Regions from separate parts of the Paenibacillus sp. FSL K6-0276 genome, predicted to be linked through region 2. Evidence: a T-box and tRNA genes for the amino acid it is inferred to sense, from the RefSeq annotation. Region 2 holds a T-box; the other regions hold tRNA genes.
What was found. A T-box is a leader RNA that pairs with one kind of tRNA and senses whether it is charged. The one in region 2 lies ahead of ileS (isoleucine--tRNA ligase), so its partner is inferred to be a tRNA-Ile.
Positions count from the first base shown of each region.

Region 1 (7,325 bases), 840 kb from region 2:
TTTACTGGGGCTTCGGTTCATAGCTTCGGGTTACCCCTAACCACTCCCCTTAACCTTCCAGCACCGGGCAGGCGTCAGCCCGTATACTTCGCCTTGCGGCTTCGCACAGACCTGTGTTTTTGCTAAACAGTCGCTTGGGCCTTTTCACTGCGGCCCCCTCGTGCTATTCACACTACCGGGGCACCCCTTCTCCCGAAGTTACGGGGTCATTTTGCCGAGTTCCTTAACGAGAGTTCTTCCGCGCGCCTTAGAATTCTCTTCTCGCCTACCTGTGTCGGTTTGCGGTACGGGCACCTTCTCCTGGCTAGAGGCTTTTCTTGGCAGTGTGAGATCATGACCTTCGCTACTGTAATTTTCGCTCCCCATCACAGCCCAGCCTTAATGATGTGCGGATTTGCCTACACATCAGCCTCACTGCTTAGACGGACATATCCATCAGTCCGCGTCACTACCCTCCTGCGTCACCCCATCGCTCATAGCGGATTACGGTGGTACAGTAATTTCAAACTGTTGTCCTTCGACTACGCCTTTCGGCCTCGCCTTAGGTCCCGACTTACCCTGAGCGGACGAGCCTTCCTCAGGAAACCTTGGGCTTTCGGCGGATCAGATTCTCACTGATCTTTTCGTTACTCATACCGGCATTCTCACTTGTATGCTGTCCAGCGCTCCTTACGGTACACCTTCAACCCACATACAACGCTCCCCTACCCCAGATACATACGTATCTAGCCATAGCTTCGGTGGTGTGTTTAGCCCCGTTACATTTTCGGCGCAGAGTCACTCGACCAGTGAGCTATTACGCACTCTTTCAATGGTGGCTGCTTCTAAGCCAACATCCTGGTTGTCTGTGCAACTCCACATCCTTTCCCACTTAACACACACTTGGGGACCTTAGCTGATGGTCTGGGCTGTTTCCCTTTTGACAATGGATCTTAGCACTCACTGTCTGACTCCCGGCAATAAGTATATGGCATTCGGAGTTTGACTGATCTTGGTAACCCTTGCGGGCCCCGCAACCAATCAGTGCTCTACCTCCACTACTCTTATACCGAGGCTAGCCCTAAAGCTATTTCGGGGAGAACCAGCTATCTCCGAGTTCGATTGGAATTTCTCCGCTACCCCCACCTCATCCCCGCATTTTTCAACATGCGTGGGTTCGGGCCTCCAGTGCGTGTTACCGCACCTTCACCCTGGACAGGGGTAGATCACACGGTTTCGGGTCTACGTCCACATACTAAATCGCCCTATTCAGACTCGCTTTCGCTGCGGCTCCGTCTTCTCGACTTAACCTTGCATGTTAAACGTAACTCGCCGGTTCATTCTACAAAAGGCACGCCATCACCCATAGATAGGGCTCTGACTTTTTGTAAGCACACGGTTTCAGGTTCTATTTCACTCCCCTTCCGGGGTGCTTTTCACCTTTCCCTCACGGTACTGTTTCACTATCGGTCGCCAGGTAGTATTTAGCCTTAGCAGATGGTCCTGCTGGATTCATACGGGGTTTCACGTGCCCCGCACTACTCGGGATCCGTCTCGGAGAGAACACAGTTTAGGTTACAGGGCTTTTACCTCTATCGCGGGCCTTTCCAGACCTCTTCGCCTACCATATTCCTTTGTAACTCCATGTGAGACGTCCCACAACCCCTAAGAGCAAGCTCTTAGGTTTAGGCTGTTCCGCGTTCGCTCGCCGCTACTGACGGAATCACTATTGTTTTCTCTTCCTCAGGGTACTTAGATGTTTCAGTTCCCCTGGTCTGCCTCTACATCTCCTATGTGTTCAGAGATGAGTAACTGCGAATTACCACAGCTGGGTTTCCCCATTCGGACACCCCCGGATCAAAGCTTGCTTACAGCTCCCCGAGGCAGTTTCGTTGTTCGCCACGTCCTTCGTCGGCTCCTGGCGCCTAGGCATCCTCCGTGTGCTCTTATTAGCTTAACCTTGATTTTTCCGCAGGAAAATATCATACAATGACATTTCTTTTGGAATCATCTCACTAATAACTTTAACTTGTTTGCACAAGTTGCTAAAAGATGTTCTAAAACGCAAATTCGTTTCGGTATCCAGTTTTCAAGGATCAATGTTAAAGAAGATATTGAATTTTAAAAATTATGGTGGAGCCAAGCGGGATCGAACCGCTGACCTCCTGCTTGCAAGGCAGGCGCTCTCCCAGCTGAGCTATGGCCCCATAAAATTCACTCCAAAAAGTGAAGTGTAGCTTCGAAGCTAATTCCGATTACTTTTCGGAGGCCTCATACTTTATAAAGTTATATGGTGGGCCTTGGTGGACTCGAACCACCGACCTCACCCTTATCAGAGGTGCGCTCTAACCAACTGAGCTAAAAGCCCATATAACATTGTGAATCAACCAAATAATTGATTGTTCGCTTGGCGGCGTCCTACTCTCCCAGGACCCTTCGGTCCAAGTACCATCGGCGCTGGAGGGCTTAACGGTCGTGTTCGGGATGGGTACGTGTGGAACCCCTCCGCTATCGCCACCAAACGCATATGAAAGAGACTTGCTCTTTCAAAACTGAACACGAGTGAGTGTTCGAACCCGAGGGTTCTATTGTGGAAGTTAAACTTCCAATTTGAATGTCTTCATTGCAGAAGACGATTCTCCATAGAAAGGAGGTGATCCAGCCGCACCTTCCGATACGGCTACCTTGTTACGACTTCACCCCAATCATCTACCCCACCTTCGGCGGCTGGCTCCCTTGCGGGTTACCCCACCGACTTCGGGTGTTGTAAACTCTCGTGGTGTGACGGGCGGTGTGTACAAGACCCGGGAACGTATTCACCGCGGCATGCTGATCCGCGATTACTAGCAATTCCGACTTCATGCAGGCGAGTTGCAGCCTGCAATCCGAACTGAGACCGGCTTTGATGGGATTGGCTTCACCTCGCGGTTTCGCTTCCCGTTGTACCGGCCATTGTAGTACGTGTGTAGCCCAGGTCATAAGGGGCATGATGATTTGACGTCATCCCCACCTTCCTCCGGTTTGTCACCGGCAGTCACTCTAGAGTGCCCAACATTACTTGCTGGCAACTAAAGTTAAGGGTTGCGCTCGTTGCGGGACTTAACCCAACATCTCACGACACGAGCTGACGACAACCATGCACCACCTGTCTCCTCTGTCCCGAAGGCCGCCACTATCTCTAGTGGATTCAGAGGGATGTCAAGACCTGGTAAGGTTCTTCGCGTTGCTTCGAATTAAACCACATACTCCACTGCTTGTGCGGGTCCCCGTCAATTCCTTTGAGTTTCAGTCTTGCGACCGTACTCCCCAGGCGGAGTGCTTACTGTGTTAACTTCGGCACCAAGGGTATCGAAACCCCTAACACCTAGCACTCATCGTTTACGGCGTGGACTACCAGGGTATCTAATCCTGTTTGCTCCCCACGCTTTCGCGCCTCAGCGTCAGTTACAGCCCAGAAAGTCGCCTTCGCCACTGGTGTTCCTCCACATATCTACGCATTTCACCGCTACACGTGGAATTCCACTTTCCTCTTCTGTACTCAAGCCACCCAGTTTCCAGTGCGACCTTAGGTTGAGCCCAAGGTTTAAACACCAGACTTAAATAGCCGCCTGCGCGCGCTTTACGCCCAATAATTCCGGACAACGCTTGCCCCCTACGTATTACCGCGGCTGCTGGCACGTAGTTAGCCGGGGCTTTCTTCTCAGGTACCGTCACTCCGGGTAGCAGTTACTCTACCGGACGTTCTTCCCTGGCAACAGAGCTTTACGATCCGAAAACCTTCATCACTCACGCGGCGTTGCTCCGTCAGGCTTTCGCCCATTGCGGAAGATTCCCTACTGCTGCCTCCCGTAGGAGTCTGGGCCGTGTCTCAGTCCCAGTGTGGCCGTTCACCCTCTCAGGTCGGCTACGCATCGTCGCCTTGGTGGGCCGTTACCCCACCAACTAGCTAATGCGCCGCAGGCCCATCCCTCAGTGACAGATTGCTCCGTCTTTCATTCTTTCTTCAGGAGAAAAAAGAAATTATCCGGTATTAGCTACCGTTTCCGGTAGTTATCCCAGTCTAAGGGGCAGGTTGCCTACGTGTTACTCACCCGTCCGCCGCTAAGTTATTTTGAAAGCAAGCTTTCAAAATAACTCCGCTCGACTTGCATGTATTAGGCACGCCGCCAGCGTTCGTCCTGAGCCAGGATCAAACTCTCCAATTAGTATTGAAAAGAGCGATATGCTCATTTTGAAACATCTGACGAGAAAATTAATTCTCACGATGAAATTTCAAAAGCGTAAAATACGCTGTGAAACTCATCAGTTTTGGATTTCACTTTCGTGATTTCCCACTCACTCGTTGTTCAGTTTTCAAAGATCAATGTCTCTCATTTCGTCGTCGTTGTTTGTCAGCGGCGACCTTTATAATATATCACAGTGTTTCGATGTTTGGCAAGTCTTTTTTTTGAAAAAGTTTTTTTCGATTTTTCTTGCCTTCCGCTTCCCTTTTACACAAGCAAAAGGAGCGCGAGATATAATTTATCATGAGCACTCCTTTTTAGTCAAGCTATTTTATTAAAAAATCTTAAATCCACATAAGACTCTTGCATTTACCACCTATCCTCAGTGTTTATACTGAGAAGAACGTCCACCCCATGCATACTTGGAAAGCTCTTTCTGAGGAGCAAAACGAGCATACATACGGAATACAGTCTTATATCTATTGGCGATGGCATGCCTGATATTTTGGTCCAAGCGCTGATCGCTCAAATCTAACAGCATCTCATCAAGTTCTTTCCGCAAAACATAATCCAGTTCCTTGCATTCTTTTTCGTTAAATAACATTCCCAACATATGCTTGGCCTCCTTCATGAAGTTGCAAGTAACACATTCACTAAAACCACAAAACCCTTGTACATAATTAGTTAGTCCATCTCATGGAGAAAGCTGCCTTAAGATCCTCTTACACTAGATTAACCGGAGTACTCTTTTTATAACCATAATTATTAAAAATTCCCTTTATGGTTTCGTCACGATTATATACCTCAGATCTTTAGGCAATCCTTGGATGAATGGTTTTAATGTTATGCTCCATTCCCGGAAGTTTTATGATAAAAGCGAAAAAGTTATTGTGCTTTCAATGATGGCTGCAACAAATAGCAGGATTACTGTCCAAATGGATGCCGTAATCGTTTGACGCATGAACGAAGACCAGTCAACACCTCTGTCCTCTTTTTTAGTGGATGAACGAAATATACTTGAAAGTACTTTCCCGCCGAATTGCAGTCCAAATGCACAAGCAATAATGATTGCTGGAATCTCTATAATCCCATGTGGCAGCAGTCCTTTTACTATTAGTTCGAACAAATCCTGCCCTTGCAGTGCCGATAAATGGATCAAATAGCCGATAACCGCTCCGTTAATAAATAAGAATATGGCTGGCAGTATACCGAACAACGCCCCTAAAAAAATGATAAGAACACCCTTGATGCTGTTATTCAAAAATATAAATACAAAGAAGCTCCATTGCGGATTAGAAGAATCTCTAAGGTTGCCACTGATTTCACTGAGCCCCTCTAATTGCTGAACCAATAGCTTTTCCAGACTGCTAGTAGCTACCCACCCTATAACCGTTCCTACTGCGAAGAGCAGACAGGATAGCAATAAAGCCTTCCGGATCGTTTTTAGATCTTTAACAAACGTGAAGAACGACAACATAAATACCCTCCTGAAATTGTGATCTCTGTTTCTTAGGTCATAACCGTGCGGTACGAGCATACATTTAGAACAAACAAGCATTTCGCATGGGAGAGGAGCGCTGTCATTATGAATTCTTTTTATGTATTCAGCGGCAAAAAGATTAAACGATTCATCTATATCTTCGCCGCTGTGCTTCTTGCTGCTGGAGTTGTCTATGTCGAGAGGGGAAACATAACCGTTTTTTCTGAATCCGGACCTTCCGCGATCTACAGTGTACCAACAGAGAAGAAGCTGATTGCCCTGACCTTCGATATTAGCTGGGGGGAGAAAAGACCCGAACCAATTTTGAAGGTACTTGAAGACAAGAAAGTGGACAAAGCCACCTTCTTCCTGTCGTCACCATGGAGTAAGACTCACCCAGACATTGTAACCAACATCAAGAATGCAGGTTTTGAAATTGGAAGTCATGGTCATAAACACGTCAATTACAGCACACTAAGCAACGAAGAAATTCGTACACAGATCTCAACGGCTCACACCGTACTTACCGAATTAACCGGCACTGAGCCCAATTTGATTCGTATGCCTAATGGAGATTTTGACAAAAGAGTCCTTCAGGTTGCCAGCGATCTCGGTTACAAGGTCATTCAATGGGATACAGACTCTCTGGACTGGAAGAACATCGGCGTAGACAATATCGTGAAGCGTGTGACGACAAAAGCGCATCCAGGTGATATCGTCCTTCTACATGCTAGTGATTCCTGCAAACAAACGCATGAAGCACTTCCACTCATTATCGACGAGCTCCGCAGACAGGGTTATGAATTCGTAACCGTCTCTGAGCTGATTAGTCAAAGCAACACCGAAGGTAAAGAAGTCCGCGACTCAGCTTCACTTAGTAATGCCATAGAGGACGCTGCTGGACTGTAAGGCACTTTTCAATCTCCGGTGCCGTAATGATGTTGATCTGCCCAAAGAATTAATGACGTGGAGAAATGAGTTCCGATATGTCGGGTGTGGAGGTATTCAACTTCGGATATCTCAGATCCAGACTCTCCAGTGTCTTTACAACGATGGATAAGGTCAAATAGTTGCGGTACCATTGATGATTGGCGGGTATCCAGTACCAGGGTGCTTTATCTATGCTAGTTTCCTTAAAAACATCTTCATATGCTTCTTGGTAATGATCCCAATACTCCCGCTCCTGGAGATCACTTGCATCGAATTTCCAGTGTTTTTTGGGATCTTCAAGCCGTTCCTTGATTTTCTTTAACTGCTTCTCTTTAGAAATGTGCAGAAAAAGCTTGATAATTGTCGTCCCCTCTTCCACCAGCATTTCCTCGAACTGCCGTATGTAACGAAAGCGCCGCTTTAAGTCATCCTTTTTTAACCCTCCGTGTACCCGTGGTACCAATACATCTTCATAGTGCGAGCGATTAAATGCAGAGATATAGCCCTTAGGGGGTGTCTTCTGATGTACCCTCCATAAAAAATCGTGAGCCTCTTCCTCAAGAGATGGTTTCTTGAAGCTGGTAACTATGAATCCTTGTGGATTGATGCCTGAAAAAATATGCTTAACCGTTCCATCCTTACCGCTGGAATCCATTCCTTGCAGAATAACAAGCAGCGAATGCTTTTTCTGAGCAAACAAAATATCTTGCAGC
Region 1 covers NZ_CP150276.1:5,488,546-5,495,870, forward strand. The annotation lists rRNA gene MHH52_RS25920 (23S ribosomal RNA) at 1-1,939, opposite strand, end outside; tRNA gene MHH52_RS25925 (tRNA-Ala) at 2,111-2,186, opposite strand; tRNA gene MHH52_RS25930 (tRNA-Ile) at 2,271-2,347, opposite strand; rRNA gene rrf (5S ribosomal RNA) at 2,385-2,501, opposite strand; rRNA gene MHH52_RS25940 (16S ribosomal RNA) at 2,626-4,184, opposite strand; gene MHH52_RS25945 (hypothetical protein) at 4,585-4,815, opposite strand; gene MHH52_RS25950 (stage II sporulation protein M) at 5,068-5,679, opposite strand; gene pdaB (polysaccharide deacetylase family sporulation protein PdaB) at 5,788-6,591, shown strand; gene MHH52_RS25960 (PPK2 family polyphosphate kinase) at 6,641-7,325, opposite strand, start outside.
Region 1: it encodes a tRNA-Ile, which carries the amino acid that the T-box ahead of ileS (isoleucine--tRNA ligase) is inferred to sense. The anticodon was not compared.

Region 2 (7,325 bases):
CAAAACGTTAAGTTCTCCACATATGCGGTTCCGATGATTATTGGTGAGATCCGCCGTTATTTGCGTGATAACAACCCGATTCGAGTATCGCGTTCACTCAGAGATATTGCTTACAAGGCGCTGCAGGTACGCGATAGTCTGACCAATCAGAATTCGCGGGAACCGACGATATTCGAAATATCTGAAGCGCTTGGTGTACCGAAGGAAGATGTAGTCTTTGCTCTTGATGCTATTCAGGATCCAGTGTCCTTATTCGAACCGATCTATCATGACGGTGGCGATCCTATTTATGTAATGGACCAGATTAGCGATGATAAGAATAAGGATGTCTCGTGGATCGAAGAAATCGCCTTACGTGAAGCGATGCGAAAACTAGGTCAGAGGGAAAAGCGAATACTATCCATGCGATTTTTCGAAGGAAAAACTCAGATGGAAGTCGCAGACGAGATTGGCATTTCACAGGCACAGGTTTCACGCCTGGAGAAATCTGCGATTCAGCAAATGCAGAAACATGTGAAGTCTTAAATAGTCAGAGATGAGGAGATATCTAGAATCCGTAACAAGGATTTTGGATTTTCTCCTCTTTTTTAATGTTTCAGGAAGTATATATTGGGGCCCCCGCAAAGTACCTGAGTAAGCATCGAAGCATAGCCTCACTTTGTGGGGATATTTCATGCATGTGGCCAAGCTTTCATAACATATATTGGACTATAGGTCTGATTGTACAGGGGTGGTGGGATGAACGAGGATTATTTAGGATCAGCCAAAAAAATGAAAATCTCTGATTTTCAGACTAAGGACGTTATTAATATTGTGGACGGCAAGCGGCTGGGCCAAATCAGTGACTTAGAACTTGATTTACGCCGAGGTGTCATTGATGCCATTGTAATTCCCGGATACACTCGGTTTATGGGATTGTTCGGAGGGGGAACGGATCTGATTATTCCATGGCGAAATATTGTCAAAATCGGGTCTGATGTAGTGCTCGTGAAGATTGAAGAATCAAGAATGCCTCAAGCGCAGGATGAGAGAGAAACGATGTATTTGGAACGAGGGGACCGAAGCGAACGGCGCACTTATTAACTAGGTGCGTTTTTTGTTTTTTTTTAAAAATACGAAATGTCATAGCTTAAAAAGTTACTAAATTGAGCGTTCTAGCTTAAGCGGCATTTTGTGGGGGTATTTACATGTGGTACACTAAGGCGGAGGTGAGGATATGGAACCGTTTGTGCAGGGGAAGGAAACACTTATGCTGCTCCATCTGGAGCCTTGGCGTGAGGAGCATAAAGAAATTACAGCAGGTTTTACCGGTAGACAGGGAGGGGCTAGTAAAGAGCCTTATAACAGCCTGAATTGTGCGTTTCATGTTGGGGATGCTCCGGAAGATGTCTTAAGGAATCGTAGGGCACTTGCTGAAGCTCTTGATTTCAAGCCGGAAGCCTGGACCTGTGGGGAACAAACCCATGGAGCGGAAATAGCAGTGGTAAGGGAAGCCGATCGTGGCCGAGGTCAAAAGGATAGAACGTCGGCATTTCAGACAACGGATGGTTTGCTTACCGATGTGCCGGGAGTTTTGCTGACTTCTTTTTATGCGGATTGCGTACCCCTTTACTTTTATGATCCAGTGCACCATGTCGTAGGTCTTGCGCATGCTGGCTGGAAGGGAACTGTGGCCCGGATTGCAGCAGCTATGGTGAATAAGATGGGGGTTGTATACGGTAGTCATCCGCAGGACATTATTGCAGCGATTGGTCCATCTATTGGTGACTGCTGTTATGAGGTGGATGATTATGTGATGGAGCATGTCCGCCAATTGGAGGGTGATCTGAATAAGCCGATAGAAACAGCTGGTACTGTCGGGCTATACAGAACATCTGATACAGATGAGAACAAATACATGCTAAACTTGAAAGAAATGAATCGACGCATTATGATTAAAGCAGGAATATTGCCGACTCATATCGAATGTACATCTTGGTGTACAAGCTGTAATCAAGATTTGTTCTTTTCTTATCGCAAAGAAAATGGGGTTACAGGCAGGATGACGAGCTGGATCGGAATAAAGGAGAGTTGAAAGTTGGCTTTAACACTGCAGGAGAGAATTGCTGAGGTAGAGGAACGTGTAACACGTGCCTGCGCGGCAAGCGGCCGGGATCGAAATGACGTCAAGGTAATTGCAGTGACGAAATATGTTTCTCTGGAAATGGTGTCCTCCGTATTGGAGGCTGGCCTAGAGCATATTGCCGAGAGTCGCTGGCAGGATGCTGAGCACAAATGGAAGGTTTTAGGGGACCAAGGGACATGGCATTTTATCGGGCATTTGCAGACCAATAAGGTTAAAGACGTTATTGGCAAGTTTCCATATATACACTCTTTGGACCGGATATCCCTGGCACAAGAATTACACAAAAAGGCGATTGCCGCAGATCAGGAAGTGAATGTCTTTCTTCAAGTGAACATCTCTGGAGAAGACACGAAGTTTGGTCTGTCGCCTGAGGCGGTACCTGGATTTTTACGTGAAATTGCTAGTCTCGACCGTGTAAAAGTAATTGGACTAATGACGATGGCACCTTTAGAAGGTGATCCGGAGCTTACCCGTCCTGTATTTCGCGGACTTCGTGAGCTGCGCGATGAGCTCAATCAACTTGCTTTGACACCTGAGCCGATTACGGAGCTATCGATGGGAATGTCGAATGATTTTGAGGTAGCGATACAGGAAGGAGCCACCTGGGTACGCCTAGGTACGGTGTTAGTAGGCCATTAGGAGGGATCGTGATGAGCGTTATGAACCGATTTATGAGTTTTTTGGGCTTGCAGGAGGAAGAGGAAATTGTGGAGCGGGAGCAAATTTCCCATGAAGAGGATGAATATGAGCCAGCCCCTGTCGAAACCCGCAAAAATCAAAGGGGCAACGTTGTCAGTATCCATTCGCAAAAGAATGTAAAAGTTGTACTTTATGAGCCACGTTCGTACGATGAGGCTCAGGAAATTGCTGACCATCTCCGTTCTCACCGGACGGTAGTGATCAATCTTCAGCGCGTCCGTAACGATCAAGCGATGAGAATTATTGATTTTCTTAGCGGAACTGTTTATGCCCTTGGTGGAGGAATCTCTAAAATTGGGGGCAATATATTTATGTGCACTCCAGATACCGTTGAAATTCAAGGTGCCATTACGGAAATCCTAGGTGACGATCCAGACTATAACAGAATGAGGTGAATGAGCTTTGCTCCAAATTGATTCCATTATTGATATGCTGTTCAATATTTATTTTTACATGATTATTTTCTATGTACTGATGTCGTGGTTACCTAACGTTCGTGATACCTTTATCGGAGAACTGCTGAGTAAGCTTGTTGAGCCGTACTTGACGCCATTTCGTCGGTTTATTCCGCCACTCTTTGGTACGCTTGATATTTCCCCGATCATTGCACTACTCGTCTTGGAATTTGCGGCAGGTGGACTCAAATCCATTTTGCACTTAATTTTTTAGGCAGAAGATATGAAAACAGAAGTTTACGGGCATTTTCATCCCGATGAAAGACAATTTGTGGACAAGGCTTGGGAATGGGTTACCCATGCAGGTGAATATCATGAGGCTAAATTGACCGAATTTCTAGATCCGCGCCAAGGATTTATTCTGCAGACTCTCGTCAACCGCCATCCAGACGTAATCGTCAGATGGGAGGGCGGTCATGCTGAGGCAGAGCGGAAGCGAGCACTGGTTGCTCCCGATTATCGTGAGCTGGATCATGAGGATATGGAGATGAAGGTTCTTGCGATAACCTCCGGTGAACAAAAGTTTCTGGCGCTTGAGCATGGGGACTACATGGGTTCTATTCTGGGTCTTGGAGTAAAACGTGACAAAATCGGTGATATTCATGTTCTGGACGATGGTTGTCATGTGGTAGTAGCTGCAGATATTGCAGATTATTTAGCCATGAATTTAACTGGAGTACACCGAATACAGGTGAGTACGGAGGTATTGCCACTTTCTGCCTTGCGTAATAGTGAGGTGAAGCTGGAAATGATGGATTTGACTGTAGCGTCCCTACGATTGGATGGCATTGCCGCAGATGTAACACGGCTTAGCCGAAGCAAAATTCTTGCTCCCATCAAGGCTGGACGCGTTCGGGTAAATTGGAAAGTGGAGGAAGACCCTTCCTGCGGACTTAAAGATGGTGACATGGTATCTATTCAAGGATTTGGTCGATTCAAGGTTCTAGAGGTCGGTAGTTTGACGAAAAAGGGCCGATACCGTGTTCAGGTTGGTAAATTTGTGTGAATCCCTTGCAGGAATCCGGCTTTACTTGTCGAAATTGATTATTTCGAGGGAATCAAACATTTTTAAAGCAGGGCGCCGATATTTTATAGAAGAGGCGAACCATGAATGGCAGTTGGAACGTCGATACATCCTCTGCCTTTACTTGAAGTACAGTCTTTCTTCTTTGTCTGCTGCGCAGGTATGGTTCAGAGACTTAGAAGGTCCGAAATTTCTAGGAGGTGCACAGCATGCCATTAACACCGCTCGATATACATAACAAGGAGTTCTCTCGGAGACTTCGCGGTTATGATGAGGACGAGGTCAACGAATTTCTGGATCAAGTGATCAAGGATTATGAAAGTGTCATCCGTGAGAACAAGGAGCTGCAGAATCAGCTTTTGTCCATTCAAGAGCGTCTGGATCATTTTGTGAATATTGAAGAGAGTTTATCGAAGACGATCTTAGTCGCTCAGGAAGCGGCGGATGATGTGAAGAACAACTCCAAGAAGGAATCGCAGCTCATTATCAAGGAAGCGGAGAAGAACGCTGATCGGATTATTAACGAAGCGTTATCCAAATCCCGTAAGGTTGCTATTGAGACTGAAGAATTGCGCAAGCAAGCTTCGATCTATCGCACCCGTTTCCGTACATTGGTGGAAGCTCAGCTCGAGCTGTTGTCACAGGATGATTGGAATGCCTTGGAGAGTCGTGAGGCGAGCGAGAGCGTAACTTTTAAGGATGATGTTTTACATCGCATCTAATGAATTGTGATGAATGAATGCCGATTTGGTTTGTGATTGGGCAGGATCTGGGGCTCTGGGGCCTTCGATCAAATTAGAGGGAATTTCTCCTGTTCTTTTTGGATTTTGGGTCTGTAAATTAGGTTAAGGGGAAATTCTCCCTTTAATATCCTTGATTCGCTCTGGAATAGGGATATTGCTTGAATTTATAGGGAGGAATTCCCTCTAATTTATAATTTCAAACCAGAATCGGCTTAATAGAGGGAGTTATTCCCTCTATTTTTTATTTTTCGCTAAAATCGATCTCCACCAGCGTCGGTATACTTCTAATGCGGATTTGGCTAGCGGTTGTTGACATTTAGACGCAAAAAGTCTATAAATAGAACATATCTGTTTAAAGTTTATATGTATTCGATGACGGGACAAGTACGACAAGGTAACGTTCTCCAGAGAGTCGGCGATTGCTGAGAGCCGATTGTTCGAACCCTGCCGGAAGATCTTCCCCTAGAAGTTAAGCTGAAGCGTTGATCGTGCGTAAGCTTAGCCGTCTGCCGGACGTTACACCGGACCTGTGCATGAGATTTACGCGCAGGACTGAGATTGTGCTGAATACACTCCCCTTAAGGATGTGCTCATGCGCAGAATTAGGGTGGTATCGCGAGCGTTGTCTCGCCCCTTTGGGGGTGGGATGACGCTTATTTTGTTGTTTCGGGGTGGCCATCCCCCTAAATCCCCCTTTCTAAGGGGGACCCCAAGGGCTGACCCGAAAAGTAAAGCCTCGTGCAAATAGGTACGGTGGTGGAAGCGAACGGACTCATGTTGGCGAAGGAGCGGCCCATCTTAGGCTCCCCTGGCGGGTTCGCCTGCGGGGCCTTCACTGCTAGGTCAGGCCGGCGTTTCACTCGCCGGCCCATGTGGCACCCCGAGCCAGCGCTGCCCTGCGGGATCGCGGCTCGGGAGCCAAAGGCAAGAGCACAGGCGAACAGCTGCGCAAGTTCGCCCCGAGGCGCCTCGAGCCCCCGCTGCCCTAACGGGATCGCGGCTCGGGTGCCTGAGGTAAAGCGTGCCGCTTGCGGTGATAAGCGGGGGATCGAAAAGAGGTTAAAGACTAAACCAAGGAAAGGATTGACTATCACATGCAAAAAGTAGATGTCAGAGAAAAAGCGCGGGCAAGAGATGTCCGCATACTGAAGAAATGGAGCGACGAAAATACGTTCCGCAAATCCATGGAGAACCGTGAAGGACGTCCGAACTATGTATTTTACGAAGGGCCTCCTACAGCAAACGGTGCCCCACATATCGGACACGTACTGGGCCGGGTAATCAAGGATTTCATCGGTCGTTACCAGACGATGAAAGGATATCGCGTAGTACGTAAAGCAGGCTGGGATACACACGGCTTGCCAGTAGAACTAGGCGTTCAAAAGAAACTGGGCATCTCCGGCAAGCAGGAGATCGAGGAATATGGCGTAGAGAAATTCATCCAGGAATGTAAAGACAGCGTCTTCGGCTATGAGAAGCAATGGCGCGAGTTTACTGAGGGCATTGGTTATTGGACGGATCTAGATAATCCTTACGTAACCTTGGATAACACTTATATCGAGAGCGTGTGGAACATCTTGGCTACGGTGCATGACAAAGGGTTGCTCTACCGCGGACACCGCGTTAGTCCTTACTGCCCAAGCTGCCAGACTACCCTAAGCTCCCATGAAGTAGCTCAAGGTTACAAGACCGTCAAGGATCTCAGTGCGACTGCAAAGTTCAAACTGGATGACAGTGGAGACTACGTACTAGCTTGGACGACTACACCTTGGACACTGCCAGCGCATATGGCTCTTGCCATGAACCCAGACATGGACTATGTACGTGTACAACAAGAAGACGGCGTGTACATCGTTGCCAAGAATTTGGTCGAAGAAGTGATGAAAGGCGAGCACACAGTCCTTTCTACACACAAAGGTTCCGAGTTTATCGGCAAAACTTACGCTCCTCCATTCGGATACATCAAAGCAGAGAAAAGCAATGTCATCGTAGGTGCTTCCTTCGTTACAGATTCCAGTGGTACAGGGATCGTACACATGGCACCAGCGCATGGTGAAGATGACTACAAGACTTGCCGCGAGAACGGCATCAGCTTCGTAAACGTGGTTGATAATTCTGGTAAGTATACAGATGTAGTGTCTGATTTTGCTGGACGCTTCGTGAAAGATTGCGATTTGGATATCGTTAAAGCTTTATCTGAAAAAGGACTACTTTACGGTAAGGAAAAATACGAGCACAGCTATCCGTTCTGCTGGCGTTGTGATACACCACTCTTGTAC
Region 2 covers NZ_CP150276.1:4,646,845-4,654,169, reverse strand. The annotation lists gene sigG (RNA polymerase sporulation sigma factor SigG) at 1-525, shown strand, start outside; gene MHH52_RS22120 (YlmC/YmxH family sporulation protein) at 739-1,083, shown strand; gene pgeF (peptidoglycan editing factor PgeF) at 1,217-2,074, shown strand; gene MHH52_RS22110 (YggS family pyridoxal phosphate-dependent enzyme) at 2,078-2,764, shown strand; gene sepF (cell division protein SepF) at 2,776-3,219, shown strand; gene MHH52_RS22100 (YggT family protein) at 3,254-3,493, shown strand; gene MHH52_RS22095 (YlmH/Sll1252 family protein) at 3,503-4,285, shown strand; gene MHH52_RS22090 (DivIVA domain-containing protein) at 4,513-5,025, shown strand; T-box leader at 5,410-5,684, shown strand; gene ileS (isoleucine--tRNA ligase) at 6,141-7,325, shown strand, end outside.

Region 3 (7,325 bases), 1.6 Mb from region 2:
TAACTGCTTGATTCCGGTTCTCTTTCCGGTGAGCTGCTCTAATTTTTTCCGCAATGTCTCACTATCCATAGTCACCATGCTCCACCACTTTTGCTCTTTTCGCCTATTTTAGCATATTCTCTTATATTATGTTAATCGCTACAGTAGCGCGCTACTATAATACAACCATAAAACACAAAAAAAGCCACCACCATAAGGTGATGACTTTCTGTTTGGGATGAGCCATGAAGGACTCGAACCTTCGACACCCTGATTAAAAGTCAGGTGCTCTACCAACTGAGCTAATGGCTCATAAATGGTGGGGGATGATGGATTCGAACCACCGAACACGTACGTGAGCAGATTTACAGTCTGATGCGTTTGGCCACTTCGCTAATCCCCCAGGGAAAAGTGGCTCGAGACGGATTCGAACCGCCGACACGAGGATTTTCAGTCCTCTGCTCTACCGACTGAGCTATCGAGCCATATTAAATTGACATAAAAATAAAGTGGTAGTCTTAAACTTCCCACTCTAATCTTGTGGAAAAAAATGGCGGAACCGACGAGATTCGAACTCGCGATCTCCTGCGTGACAGGCAGGCATGTTAGGCCAACTACACCACGGTTCCGCATTGATAAAAAATGGTGCCGGCGAGAGGACTTGAACCCCCAACCTACTGATTACAAGTCAGTTGCTCTACCAGTTGAGCTACACCGGCACGGTGTGAAATAAATCTTAAAGAGATGAAAATGGTGGAGGCTGAGGGGATCGAACCCCCGACCCTCTGCTTGTAAGGCAGATGCTCTCCCAGCTGAGCTAAGCCTCCAGGTATTATGGTAGCGGCGAAGGGGATCGAACCCCCGACCTCACGGGTATGAACCGTACGCTCTAGCCAGCTGAGCTACACCGCCACAATAATTAGTAATGCTATGGATTGAAAATGGCGGAGAGAGTGGGATTCGAACCCACGCACCGCTTACGCAGTCTAACCCCTTAGCAGAGGGTCCCCTTATAGCCACTTGGGTATCTCTCCAAACGATATCAGTACCACAGCAATCCAAACAGGAATTTGACTCCCTGAAAACTGAATCCGAATTGAATTTGCGTTTTAAGTATAGGATAAGCCCTCGACCGATTAGTATTGGTCAGCTCCATGCATTACTGCACTTCCACCTCCAACCTATCTACCTCGTCGTCTTCAAGGGGTCTTACTAATTGGGAAATCTCATCTTGAGGGGGGCTTCACGCTTAGATGCTTTCAGCGCTTATCCCGTCCGTACGTAGCTACCCAGCCATGCTTCTGGCGAAACAACTGGTGCACCAGCGGTACGTCCATCCCGGTCCTCTCGTACTAAGGACAGCTCCTCTCAAATTTCCTGCGCCCACGACAGATAGGGACCGAACTGTCTCACGACGTTCTGAACCCAGCTCGCGTACCGCTTTAATGGGCGAACAGCCCAACCCTTGGGACCTACTTCAGCCCCAGGATGCGATGAGCCGACATCGAGGTGCCAAACCTCCCCGTCGATGTGGACTCTTGGGGGAGATAAGCCTGTTATCCCCAGGGTAGCTTTTATCCGTTGAGCGATGGCCCTTCCATGCGGTACCACCGGATCACTAAGTCCGACTTTCGTCCCTGCTCGACTTGTAGGTCTCGCAGTCAAGCTCCCTTATGCCTTTGCACTCTTCGAATGATTTCCAACCATTCTGAGGGAACCTTGGAACGCCTCCGTTACTCTTTAGGAGGCGACCGCCCCAGTCAAACTGCCCGCCTGACACGGTCCCCGTACCCGGTAAGGGTACTAGGTTAGAACCTAGATACGATCAGGGTGGTATCCCAACGGCGCCTCCACCGAAGCTTGCGCTCCGATTTCTACGGCTCCCACCTATCCTGTACAGATCGTACCCAAATTCAATATCAAGCTGCAGTAAAGCTCCATGGGGTCTTTCCGTCTTGTCGCGGGTAACCTGCATCTTCACAGGTATTAAAATTTCACCGGATCTCTCGTTGAGACAGCGCCCAAGTCGTTACGCCATTCGTGCGGGTCAGAATTTACCTGACAAGGAATTTCGCTACCTTAGGACCGTTATAGTTACGGCCGCCGTTTACTGGGGCTTCGGTTCATAGCTTCGGGTTACCCCTAACCACTCCCCTTAACCTTCCAGCACCGGGCAGGCGTCAGCCCGTATACTTCGCCTTGCGGCTTCGCACAGACCTGTGTTTTTGCTAAACAGTCGCTTGGGCCTTTTCACTGCGGCCCCCTCGTGCTATTCACACTACCGGGGCACCCCTTCTCCCGAAGTTACGGGGTCATTTTGCCGAGTTCCTTAACGAGAGTTCTTCCGCGCGCCTTAGAATTCTCTTCTCGCCTACCTGTGTCGGTTTGCGGTACGGGCACCTTCTCCTGGCTAGAGGCTTTTCTTGGCAGTGTGAGATCATGACCTTCGCTACTATAATTTTCGCTCCCCATCACAGCCCAGCCTTAATGATGTGCGGATTTGCCTACACATCAGCCTCACTGCTTAGACGGACATATCCATCAGTCCGCGTCACTACCCTCCTGCGTCACCCCATCGCTCATAGCGGATTACGGTGGTACAGTAATTTCAAACTGTTGTCCTTCGACTACGCCTTTCGGCCTCGCCTTAGGTCCCGACTTACCCTGAGCGGACGAGCCTTCCTCAGGAAACCTTGGGCTTTCGGCGGATCAGATTCTCACTGATCTTTTCGTTACTCATACCGGCATTCTCACTTGTATGCTGTCCAGCGCTCCTTACGGTACACCTTCAACCCACATACAACGCTCCCCTACCCCAGATACATACGTATCTAGCCATAGCTTCGGTGGTGTGTTTAGCCCCGTTACATTTTCGGCGCAGAGTCACTCGACCAGTGAGCTATTACGCACTCTTTCAATGGTGGCTGCTTCTAAGCCAACATCCTGGTTGTCTGTGCAACTCCACATCCTTTCCCACTTAACACACACTTGGGGACCTTAGCTGATGGTCTGGGCTGTTTCCCTTTTGACAATGGATCTTAGCACTCACTGTCTGACTCCCGGCAATAAGTATATGGCATTCGGAGTTTGACTGATCTTGGTAACCCTTGCGGGCCCCGCAACCAATCAGTGCTCTACCTCCACTACTCTTATACCGAGGCTAGCCCTAAAGCTATTTCGGGGAGAACCAGCTATCTCCGAGTTCGATTGGAATTTCTCCGCTACCCCCACCTCATCCCCGCATTTTTCAACATGCGTGGGTTCGGGCCTCCAGTGCGTGTTACCGCACCTTCACCCTGGACAGGGGTAGATCACACGGTTTCGGGTCTACGTCCACATACTAAATCGCCCTATTCAGACTCGCTTTCGCTGCGGCTCCGTCTTCTCGACTTAACCTTGCATGTTAAACGTAACTCGCCGGTTCATTCTACAAAAGGCACGCCATCACCCATAGATAGGGCTCTGACTTTTTGTAAGCACACGGTTTCAGGTTCTATTTCACTCCCCTTCCGGGGTGCTTTTCACCTTTCCCTCACGGTACTGTTTCACTATCGGTCGCCAGGTAGTATTTAGCCTTAGCAGATGGTCCTGCTGGATTCATACGGGGTTTCACGTGCCCCGCACTACTCGGGATCCGTCTCGGAGAGAACACAGTTTAGGCTACAGGGCTTTTACCTCTATCGCGGGCCTTTCCAGACCTCTTCACCTACCATATTCCTTTGTAACTCCATGTGAGACGTCCCACAACCCCTAAGAGCAAGCTCTTAGGTTTAGGCTGTTCCGCGTTCGCTCGCCGCTACTGACGGAATCACTATTGTTTTCTCTTCCTCAGGGTACTTAGATGTTTCAGTTCCCCTGGTCTGCCTCTACATCTCCTATGTGTTCAGAGATGAGTAACTGCGAATTACCACAGCTGGGTTTCCCCATTCGGACACCCCCGGATCAAAGCTTGCTTACAGCTCCCCGAGGCAGTTTCGTTGTTCGCCACGTCCTTCGTCGGCTCCTGGCGCCTAGGCATCCTCCGTGTGCTCTTATTAGCTTAACCTTGATTTTTCCGCAGGAAAATATCATACAATGACATTTCTTTTGGAATCATCTCACTAATAACATTTACTTGTTTACACAAGTTGCTAAAAGATGTTCTAAAACGCAAATTCGTTTCGGTATCCAGTTTTCAAGGATCAAGATAAAAAAGTTATTCGTTTTAAAAAGTTATGGTGGAGCCAAGCGGGATCGAACCGCTGACCTCCTGCTTGCAAGGCAGGCGCTCTCCCAGCTGAGCTATGGCCCCATAAAATCCACTCCAAAAAGTGAAGTGTAGCTTTGAAGCTAATTCCGATTACTTTTCGGAGGCCTCATACTTTATAAAGTTATATGGTGGGCCTTGGTGGACTCGAACCACCGACCTCACCCTTATCAGAGGTGCGCTCTAACCAACTGAGCTAAAAGCCCATATAACATTGTGAATCAACCAAATAATTGATTGTTCGCTTGGCGGCGTCCTACTCTCCCAGGACCCTTCGGTCCAAGTACCATCGGCGCTGGAGGGCTTAACGGTCGTGTTCGGGATGGGTACGTGTGGAACCCCTCCGCTATCGCCACCAAACGCATACGAAAGAGACTTGCTCTTTCAAAACTGAACACGAGTGAGTGTTCGAACCCGAGGGTTCTATTGTGGAAGTTAAACTTCCGATTTGAATGTCTTCATTGCAGAAGACGATTCTCCATAGAAAGGAGGTGATCCAGCCGCACCTTCCGATACGGCTACCTTGTTACGACTTCACCCCAATCATCTACCCCACCTTCGGCGGCTGGCTCCCTTGCGGGTTACCCCACCGACTTCGGGTGTTGTAAACTCTCGTGGTGTGACGGGCGGTGTGTACAAGACCCGGGAACGTATTCACCGCGGCATGCTGATCCGCGATTACTAGCAATTCCGACTTCATGCAGGCGAGTTGCAGCCTGCAATCCGAACTGAGACCGGCTTTGATGGGATTGGCTTCACCTCGCGGTTTCGCTTCCCGTTGTACCGGCCATTGTAGTACGTGTGTAGCCCAGGTCATAAGGGGCATGATGATTTGACGTCATCCCCACCTTCCTCCGGTTTGTCACCGGCAGTCACTCTAGAGTGCCCAACATTACTTGCTGGCAACTAAAGTTAAGGGTTGCGCTCGTTGCGGGACTTAACCCAACATCTCACGACACGAGCTGACGACAACCATGCACCACCTGTCTCCTCTGTCCCGAAGGCCGCCACTATCTCTAGTGGATTCAGAGGGATGTCAAGACCTGGTAAGGTTCTTCGCGTTGCTTCGAATTAAACCACATACTCCACTGCTTGTGCGGGTCCCCGTCAATTCCTTTGAGTTTCAGTCTTGCGACCGTACTCCCCAGGCGGAGTGCTTACTGTGTTAACTTCGGCACCAAGGGTATCGAAACCCCTAACACCTAGCACTCATCGTTTACGGCGTGGACTACCAGGGTATCTAATCCTGTTTGCTCCCCACGCTTTCGCGCCTCAGCGTCAGTTACAGCCCAGAAAGTCGCCTTCGCCACTGGTGTTCCTCCACATATCTACGCATTTCACCGCTACACGTGGAATTCCACTTTCCTCTTCTGTACTCAAGCCACCCAGTTTCCAGTGCGACCTTAGGTTGAGCCCAAGGTTTAAACACCAGACTTAAATAGCCGCCTGCGCGCGCTTTACGCCCAATAATTCCGGACAACGCTTGCCCCCTACGTATTACCGCGGCTGCTGGCACGTAGTTAGCCGGGGCTTTCTTCTCAGGTACCGTCACTCCGATAGCAGTTACTCTACCGGACGTTCTTCCCTGGCAACAGAGCTTTACGATCCGAAAACCTTCATCACTCACGCGGCGTTGCTCCGTCAGGCTTTCGCCCATTGCGGAAGATTCCCTACTGCTGCCTCCCGTAGGAGTCTGGGCCGTGTCTCAGTCCCAGTGTGGCCGTTCACCCTCTCAGGTCGGCTACGCATCGTCGCCTTGGTGGGCCGTTACCCCACCAACTAGCTAATGCGCCGCAGGCCCATCCCTCAGTGACAGATTGCTCCGTCTTTCATTCTTTCTTCAGGAGAAAAAAGAAATTATCCGGTATTAGCTACCGTTTCCGGTAGTTATCCCAGTCTAAGGGGCAGGTTGCCTACGTGTTACTCACCCGTCCGCCGCTAAGTTATTTTGAAAGCAAGCTTTCAAAATAACTCCGCTCGACTTGCATGTATTAGGCACGCCGCCAGCGTTCGTCCTGAGCCAGGATCAAACTCTCCAATTAGTATTGAAAAGAGCGATTGCTCATTTTGAAACATCTGACGAGAAAATTAATTCTCTAATTTTGGATTTCACTTTCGTGATTTCCCACTCACTCGTTGTTCAGTTTTCAAAGATCAATGTCTCATCTTTCGTTGTCGTTGCTTGTCAGCAGCGACCTTTATAATATATCACAGCACCTTTGTTTTCGTCAAGCGTTTTTTTAATTTCTTTTTTCGCTTTACCGTTTCAGCAAGTTGTTAATCAACATCTTGTCCAAAGGGGCGAGACTTAATGTATCATATTTTTTAAACCCACGTCAAGCATTAAAACAAAATTATTCTTAATCCTATTAACATTATCACCCCCGGAAGACCAAGAACCGTTACTGCGCCTATAGTTGCGGGGTTCAAGGGAATATGGACCTGTGTGATCAAACCTGAGAAGTTCACTACGTATATCGCGAGCGCAGCTAGTACCAAATGAGTCCCGAACAGACTAAGCCATCCAAAGCCAAGTTTTTTTCTGAATACAATTAGACTCAGTGACACAACCGATAAGACCAATACTCCCATAGCTATCATTCTAAGCATGTTAATCCCCCTTATATTCTTTTGATTAACGTCTACATCTGACTGCTATTTAATCCCATGCTTTTTGCATGCTTGAGATGTATCTGATATTTGCGCTCTGCCGCCTCCAAAATATATATAGCGTAATCAATCTGATCTTGTCCCAACGCTTCATCAAACATTAGGTATGCTCTCTCCCACTCCAAATGTGCCTTACGTACCTCCAACAATGTTTCCCAGCTCTCAGTATCTTTTTGCCCCTGTTCTTTATCTACTCCCCGCCACAACGAGCTCCACCATCCCATTCCAATTCCTCCTCAGAATAATTTCGATGCAAAATCACATCTCGTTATTCTCATTCATATCGGGATAGGGACAAACTTAGAACAAAAAAAGGAAGCCCAAAGGGCCTCCTTTTGAAAAACACAACTTTAGAGCTACTAGAATAGCTCACGACGGCCTTCCAACGCTTTGGACAAGGTAACCTCGTCGGCATATTCAAGATCGCCAC
Region 3 covers NZ_CP150276.1:149,247-156,571, reverse strand. The annotation lists gene MHH52_RS00775 (helix-turn-helix domain-containing protein) at 1-78, opposite strand, end outside; tRNA gene MHH52_RS00770 (tRNA-Lys) at 219-291, opposite strand; tRNA gene MHH52_RS00765 (tRNA-Tyr) at 297-382, opposite strand; tRNA gene MHH52_RS00760 (tRNA-Phe) at 392-464, opposite strand; tRNA gene MHH52_RS00755 (tRNA-Asp) at 531-608, opposite strand; tRNA gene MHH52_RS00750 (tRNA-Thr) at 623-698, opposite strand; tRNA gene MHH52_RS00745 (tRNA-Val) at 731-806, opposite strand; tRNA gene MHH52_RS00740 (tRNA-Met) at 815-891, opposite strand; tRNA gene MHH52_RS00735 (tRNA-Ser) at 922-1,013, opposite strand; rRNA gene MHH52_RS00730 (23S ribosomal RNA) at 1,096-4,024, opposite strand; tRNA gene MHH52_RS00725 (tRNA-Ala) at 4,195-4,270, opposite strand; tRNA gene MHH52_RS00720 (tRNA-Ile) at 4,355-4,431, opposite strand; rRNA gene rrf (5S ribosomal RNA) at 4,469-4,585, opposite strand; rRNA gene MHH52_RS00710 (16S ribosomal RNA) at 4,710-6,267, opposite strand; gene MHH52_RS00705 (pro-sigmaK processing inhibitor BofA family protein) at 6,569-6,835, opposite strand; gene MHH52_RS00700 (hypothetical protein) at 6,868-7,119, opposite strand; gene recR (recombination mediator RecR) at 7,255-7,325, opposite strand, start outside.
Region 3: it encodes a tRNA-Ile, which carries the amino acid that the T-box ahead of ileS (isoleucine--tRNA ligase) is inferred to sense. The anticodon was not compared.